One region of the Nissabacter archeti genome, then DNA from elsewhere that is predicted to be linked to it. Evidence: predicted binding sites of a transcription regulator. Region 1 holds the regulator's gene; the other holds the start of a gene.
The links. The regulator PurR, encoded in region 1, represses purine synthesis genes. The targets are predictions, from matches to a motif close to CANGCAAACGTTTGCNTG.

Region 1 (3,345 bases):
AAAATCCGTATGCCGCGCACCGCCAATGAGATGTACCACCTGCGCGATGCTGCACCGGTCAAACGTGGTGAGCTGGAAACCGGCGATCTGGTGTTCTTCCGCATCAATAACCGCGGTGCCGCTGACCATGTGGGGGTTTACCTCGGCAACGGCAAGTTTATCCAGTCACCGCGTACCGGTGAGGATATCCGCATCAGTTTCCTGGACAATGATTACTGGCAGGATCATTACGTCGGCGCCCGCCGGGTGATGACGCCAAAAACCATCCGCTGAGTAAAGCGCACCCGTAAAAAACGCCGGATCTCCGGCGTTTTTTTATCAGCCCGGCCAGCCTCAGTGCAGGATGGCGGTAAAGCTGAAGAGTAAAATCACTGTCAGCGCGCCCACAGTGGTCAAAAGCGACATTTTCAAATCACTGTCCATTATTCTCTCCTTGGTGAACCACAAGAAAACCACACACTTAGTGTGCCGACCCTATTCTCACACTATTTAAAGAAATTCCTAAACACTTTCGGGGTGTACGGCACAATTTTCCTCTTTCCCTTTTCACCATAATGAGTGAAAATTCGCGGTTTACGCACTGCGTACCCGGCCGGCTGCGATGCCCCACCGCTTAGTTCAGCGAAGATGACCGCTCCTTCCCCCCAGAATCCACTGCAATTCTTTCAGCGGGCAGGAGAATAAACGCAGGCAAACGATTAACATAATAGTTACGTGCTGTAACACGTACTATCAGGAGTCATTCTTTCCATGGCAACGATTAAAGATGTCGCCAGACGTGCCGGCGTATCCACGACTACCGTGTCACACGTCATTAATAAAACACGTTTTGTCGCTGAAGAGACTAAGGCGGCAGTCTGGGCTGCCATTAAGGAATTACACTATTCGCCGAGCGCCGTCGCGCGCAGCCTGAAGGTCAACCATACAAAATCGATTGGCCTGCTGGCGACCTCCAGCGAAGCGCCCTACTTCGCTGAAGTGATTGAGGCGGTAGAGAACAGCTGCTACAGCAAAGGCTATACGCTTATCCTGTGTAATTCCCATAACAACCTCGACAAACAACAGGCTTACCTGGCGATGCTGGCGCAAAAGCGTGTCGATGGGCTGCTGGTGATGTGCTCTGAATACCCCGACCAGCTGATCGGCATGCTGGAAGAGTACCGCAACATCCCGATGGTGGTGATGGACTGGGGCTCGGCGCGCAGCGATTTTACCGACTCGATTATTGATAACGCCTTTGAGGGCGGTTATCTGGCCGGGCGTTACCTGATTGAACGCGGCCACCGCGACATCGGCATTATCCCCGGCCAGTTGTCGCGCAATACCGGCGGCGGGCGGCATCAGGGCTTCCTGAAGGCGATGGAAGAGGCCAATATTCCGGTACGCGAAGAGTGGGTGGTTCAGGGCGATTTTGAGCCGGAATCAGGTTATAAGGCGATGCACCAGATCCTGACCCAGAAACAGCGCCCGACGGCGGTGTTCTGCGGCGGCGACATCATGGCGATGGGCGCGATTTGCGCCGCCGATGAGCTGGGCCTGCGTGTGCCGCAGGACGTCTCCGTGATCGGTTATGACAACGTGCGCAACGCGCGTTACTTCTCCCCGGCGCTGACCACCATCCACCAGCCCAAAGAGCGCCTGGGCGAGAACGCCTTTGCCATGCTGCTGGATCGCATCACCAGCAAGCGTGAAGACCCGCAGACCATTGAAGTCCACCCGAAACTGGTCGAACGCCGTTCCGTGGCAGACGGCCCGTACCGCGATTACCGCCGGTAATCCGTGAGCCGGGGGCATCCAGCCCGCCCCCGGCGTTTACCCGCGCCACCTTTTACCCGCCCAGCTTTTTACCCGCGCTGCGTTTCATCCACGTAACCACTCGCGGTTCAGCGTGTCACTCTCCCCCAGATAATCCAGCAACCATACCAACGCCGGTGACGATTTCTCCTGCGCCCAGGTCAGGCAACAGGCGCTGTCCGGGAATGGCTGGTGCAGCGTCAGCACGGTAAGGTCACCGCGGTCAATCAGCGGTTGCGCCATGTGCGCCGGGATCATGCCGACACATAACCCGGCCAGCAGGCAATCCAGCGCGCTGGTCCAGTCCGGCACCACCAGCCGCCGCTGGTTGTCGAGCGTCCAGGTATCGCGTTTCGGCAGGCTGCGCGAGGTGTCTTCCTGGCACAGTGCCGGATAGGGCCGCAGCTGATCGTCCGTCAGCGGCCCCGCCTGCTGCGCCAGCGGATGCCCCCGGCTGACCACACAGTGCCACGGCATAAACCCCATATCGCGGAAACGGTAACCGCCGCCCACCGGCACGGCACGCGTGGCCCCGATGGCGGCATCCACCCGCCCGTCGGCCAGGGCATCCCACACGCCATTAAACACTTCGGGTGAGATCAGCAGTTCCATGTCAGGGAATTCCCGGTAAAAATCCAGCACCAACTGCCGGGTACGGTCGGCCCGGACAATCCGGTCCACGGCAATGCTGAGCTGGCCGCGCCAGCCGTTCGCCACCTGCTGGCACTGGCGGCGTGTAGCCTGCATTTTTTTGATAAGCAGCCGCGCCTCCTGCACAAACACCCGCCCGGCTTCGGTAATCACCACATCCCGGTGGCGGCGCTCAAACAGCTCAACCGCCAGCCACTGCTCGAGCTGGCGCACCGTATAACTGACAGCAGAAGGCACGCGGTGCAGCTCCTGCGCGGCCGCACTGAAACTGCCGGTACGTGCCACGGCATCAATCACTTCCAGAGAGTATTCAGACCACATATCCTGCCTTCAATTTTTTTCACAGCATGGTGCAAATTTTACCGTTTCACAACCCACTGACGCTACCGTAGAGTGCGCGACGATATAGGATTTATGTATTGCCTCTGAATAAAATATTGAGATTACTTATGACTCGTTCCCCCTTTTTCCTGCTCTATCTTGCTGTCCTGAGTATGCTGGGCTTTTTGGCCACGGACATGTACCTGCCCGCCTTTGCGCTGATGCAGGAAGATCTCGCGCTCTCCCCCAATGCCATCAGTGCCAGCCTGAGCCTGTTTCTGGCCGGCTTCGCCTGCGCCCAGCTGATCTGGGGCCCGCTCTCTGACCGCATCGGCCGTAAACCGGTGCTGGTGCTGGGCCTGCTGCTGTTTGCGGCCGGGTGCGCCGGCATGATGTGGGTAACGAACGCCCACCAGCTCTGGCTGATGCGCTTTGTGCAGGCCATCGGCGTCTGTTCTGCCGCCGTGAGCTGGCAGGCACTGGTGGTGGATCGTTACTCCCCCCAGCAGAGCAAAAAAGTCTTTGCCACGATTATGCCGCTGGTGGCGCTCTCCCCGGCCCTTGCCCCGCTGCTGGGGG
Region 2 (3,345 bases), on a different contig from region 1:
GCCGGCGCGGCGGCAGGCCCTGCTCGGTTGAGGCTCGGAAAGCCGGGTAGGCAACTGCACATGAACAACCGAAACAATCCACGTATGATCGATGGCGGCAGCGGAGCCGCAGAAAGCAGAAAGAAGCCGGGCGTCTGCCAACGCACCTCGATCTAAGAAAGCGGCCAGGTCATCGCAACACACCTCGATCTAAGAAAGACGTCACTCGCGAGGGCCGCCACCACCTACTCCGCCGCATACCCCTCCGGCGGCAGCCGCGCCCCGTCCAGCCAGGCGGCCCCCTCCTGCATGGTCAGGCGGCCACTGACAAACCATTGTGCCACCAGCGGGTAGATCTGGTGCTCCTGCACCTGCACACGGGCCTGCAGATCCTCCTCGCTGTCGCCGTCAAAGACCGGGACTTTGGCCTGGAGGACAACCGGGCCGCCGTCCAGCTCCTCGGTGACGAAATGCACCGAGGTGCCGTGTTCCGCATCGCGGTTGGCCAGCGCCTGACGGTGGGTATGCAGCCCAGGGTATCTCGGCAGCAGGGAAGGGTGGATGTTCAGCATCCGCCCGGCATAATGCCGGACGAACGCCGCGCTGAGGATGCGCATATACCCCGCCAGCACGATCAGATCGGGCGCGTAGGCGTCAATCTGCTCCGCCAGCGCGGCATCAAACGCCACGCGGTCACTGAACTCACGCGCGTCCAGGGCGTGCGCCGGAATCCCCGCCTCGCGGGCGCGCTCCAGCCCATAGGCATCGGCTTTATTGCTGAACACCGCAGCAAGAGATGCGTGGAGACGTCCCTGTTGGCAGGCATCAATCAACGCCTGGAGATTACTCCCCTGGCCGGATACCAGCACCACGATCTTTTTCATCAGCCGATTACCACCTGCTCTGCCGCGTCAGAGGCGTTGATGTGGCCGATTTTCCAGGCTTTTTCACCGGAAGCGGTCAGCAGTTCCACCGCCTGATCCGCCAGTGCCGCAGGCAGGGCGATCACCATGCCGACACCACAGTTAAAGGTGCGGTACATCTCGTGGCGGCTGACGTTGCCCGCCTGTTGCAGCCAGGTAAATACCGTCGGCCACTGCCAGCTCGACTCGTCAATCACCGCCTGGGTATTGGCCGGCAAGACGCGGGGGATGTTCTCCCAGAAACCGCCGCCGGTCAGGTGGGCGATGGCGTGCACATCAATCTGCTCAATCAGGCTGAGGATCGATTTTACGTAGATTTTGGTCGGGGCCAGCAGGTGATCGGCAAGCGACCGGCCGTCCAGCTGTTCGGTGGCGGCATCCGTGTTGCTGACTTCCAGGATTTTGCGCACCAGCGAGTAGCCGTTGGAGTGCGGGCCGCTGGCACCGAGCGCCACCAGCACATCGCCATCCTGCACTTTGCTGCCGTCGATGATTTCCGACTTCTCCACCACGCCGACGCAGAACCCGGCGACGTCGTAATCTTCACCGTGGTACATGCCCGGCATTTCAGCGGTTTCACCGCCTACCAGCGCACACCCGGCCTGTTTGCACCCTTCGGCAATGCCGGTGATCACGCTGGCGGCCGTCTCCACGTCCAGCTTGCCGGTCGCGTAGTAATCCAGGAAGAACAGCGGCTCCGCGCCCTGAACCACCAGATCATTCACGCACATCGCCACCAGATCGATACCGATGGTGTCATGGCGCTTCAGATCCATCGCCAGACGCAGCTTGGTGCCGACGCCGTCAGTGCCGGAAACCAGAATCGGCTCACGGTATTTTTGCGGCAGCGCACACAGGGCACCGAAACCGCCCAGCCCACCCATCACTTCCGGGCGGCGGGTCTGCTTCACTACACCTTTGATACGGTCTACCAATGCATTTCCTGCATCAATATCCACACCTGCGTCTTTATAGCTGAGAGAGGTTTTATCGGTCACTGCTGGATCCCCACGGCGGTTTGCGGTTGGTGGTTAAAATTGAGCGCGGCAATTCTAACAGCCCAGGCAAACGTTTGCGAGTGGCTTATGCGGGGGAAAGACGTTTTGCCTTCTATACTGTTAATCGAAAATCAGTTGATCCTGATCAGGCGATTAGCGGTGGCGCGACAAAAAAAAGGCGTTATAATCTCGCGATTTTTTTTTGGCCGTCAACCATCGTAGGGGAGAATAATTATGAAGATCGTTGAGGTAAAACACCCGCTGGTAAAACATAAGCTGGGCCTGATGCGTGAAAATGACATCAGCACCAAACGCTTTCGCGAACTGGCTTCTGAAGTGGGGAGTTTGCTGACCTATGAAGCGACCGCCGATCTGGAAACCGAAAAGGTGACCATTGATGGTTGGTGCGGGCCGGTTGAAGTAGACCAGATCAAAGGCAAAAAAATCACTGTGGTGCCGATCCTGCGTGCCGGCCTCGGCATGATGGAAGGCGTCCTGGAGCACGTCCCGAGCGCACGCATCAGCGTGGTCGGTGTGTACCGTGACGAAGAGACGCTGGAGCCGGTGCCGTACTTCCAGAAACTGGTGTCCAACATTGAAGAACGTATGGCGCTGGTGGTTGACCCGATGCTGGCCACCGGCGGCTCCATGATCGCCACCATCGACCTGCTGAAGAAAGCCGGCTGCACCAGCATCAAGGTGCTGGTGCTGGTGGCCGCCCCGGAAGGGATCGCCGCCCTGGAAAAAGCCCACCCGGATGTCGAGCTGTTCACCGCCTCTATTGATCAGTACCTGAATGAAAAAGGCTACATCGTGCCGGGCCTCGGCGATGCAGGCGACAAAATATTTGGTACCAAGTAAGCATTTAAGCCGGCTGAGAAGTCGGCTTTTTTTTAATTGTTTTCCCCACGCCGTCCATCAATAACACCGTATGAGGATAGAAAGATGACCCGTCGCGCCATCGGAGTCAGTGAGCGCCCACCGCTGCTGCAAACGATTCCGTTAAGCTTCCAGCACCTGTTCGCCATGTTTGGCGCGACCGTGCTGGTGCCGATCCTGTTTAAAGTTAACCCGGCCACGGTATTGCTGTTCAACGGCATCGGCACGCTGCTGTACCTGTTTATCTGCAAAGGGAAAATCCCGGCTTACCTCGGCTCCAGCTTTGCCTTTATTTCGCCGGTGCTGCTGCTGTTGCCGCTCGGGTATGAGGTGGCGCTCGGCGGCTTTATCCTCTGCGGCGCGCTGTTCTGCCTGGTGGCGCTGATTGTGAAGAAGGCCGGCACCGGCTGGATCAACGTGATGTTCCCCCCGGCCGCGATGGGGGCGATTGTCTCGGTGATCGGGCTTGAACTGGCCGGCGTGGCGGCCAATATGGCCGGGCTGCTGCCGGCGGACGGCGCCTCCGTGGACGGCAAAACCGTGACCATTTCGCTGGTGACGCTGGC

Region 2: the regulator PurR is predicted to act here: its motif matches at 1,964-1,981, upstream of purM (phosphoribosylformylglycinamidine cyclo-ligase).

The regions. Positions count from the first base shown of each region.
Region 1 is NZ_JAERKB010000009.1:114,075-117,419, reverse strand. It holds gene JK232_RS14315 (C40 family peptidase) at 1-273, shown strand, start outside; gene cydH (cytochrome bd-I oxidase subunit CydH) at 334-423, opposite strand; gene purR (HTH-type transcriptional repressor PurR) at 751-1,776, shown strand; gene punR (DNA-binding transcriptional activator PunR) at 1,861-2,766, opposite strand; gene punC (purine nucleoside transporter PunC) at 2,895-3,345, shown strand, end outside.
Region 2 is NZ_JAERKB010000012.1:31,773-35,117, reverse strand. It holds gene purN (phosphoribosylglycinamide formyltransferase) at 225-863, opposite strand; gene purM (phosphoribosylformylglycinamidine cyclo-ligase) at 863-1,900, opposite strand; gene upp (uracil phosphoribosyltransferase) at 2,135-2,761, shown strand; gene uraA (uracil permease) at 2,846-3,345, shown strand, end outside.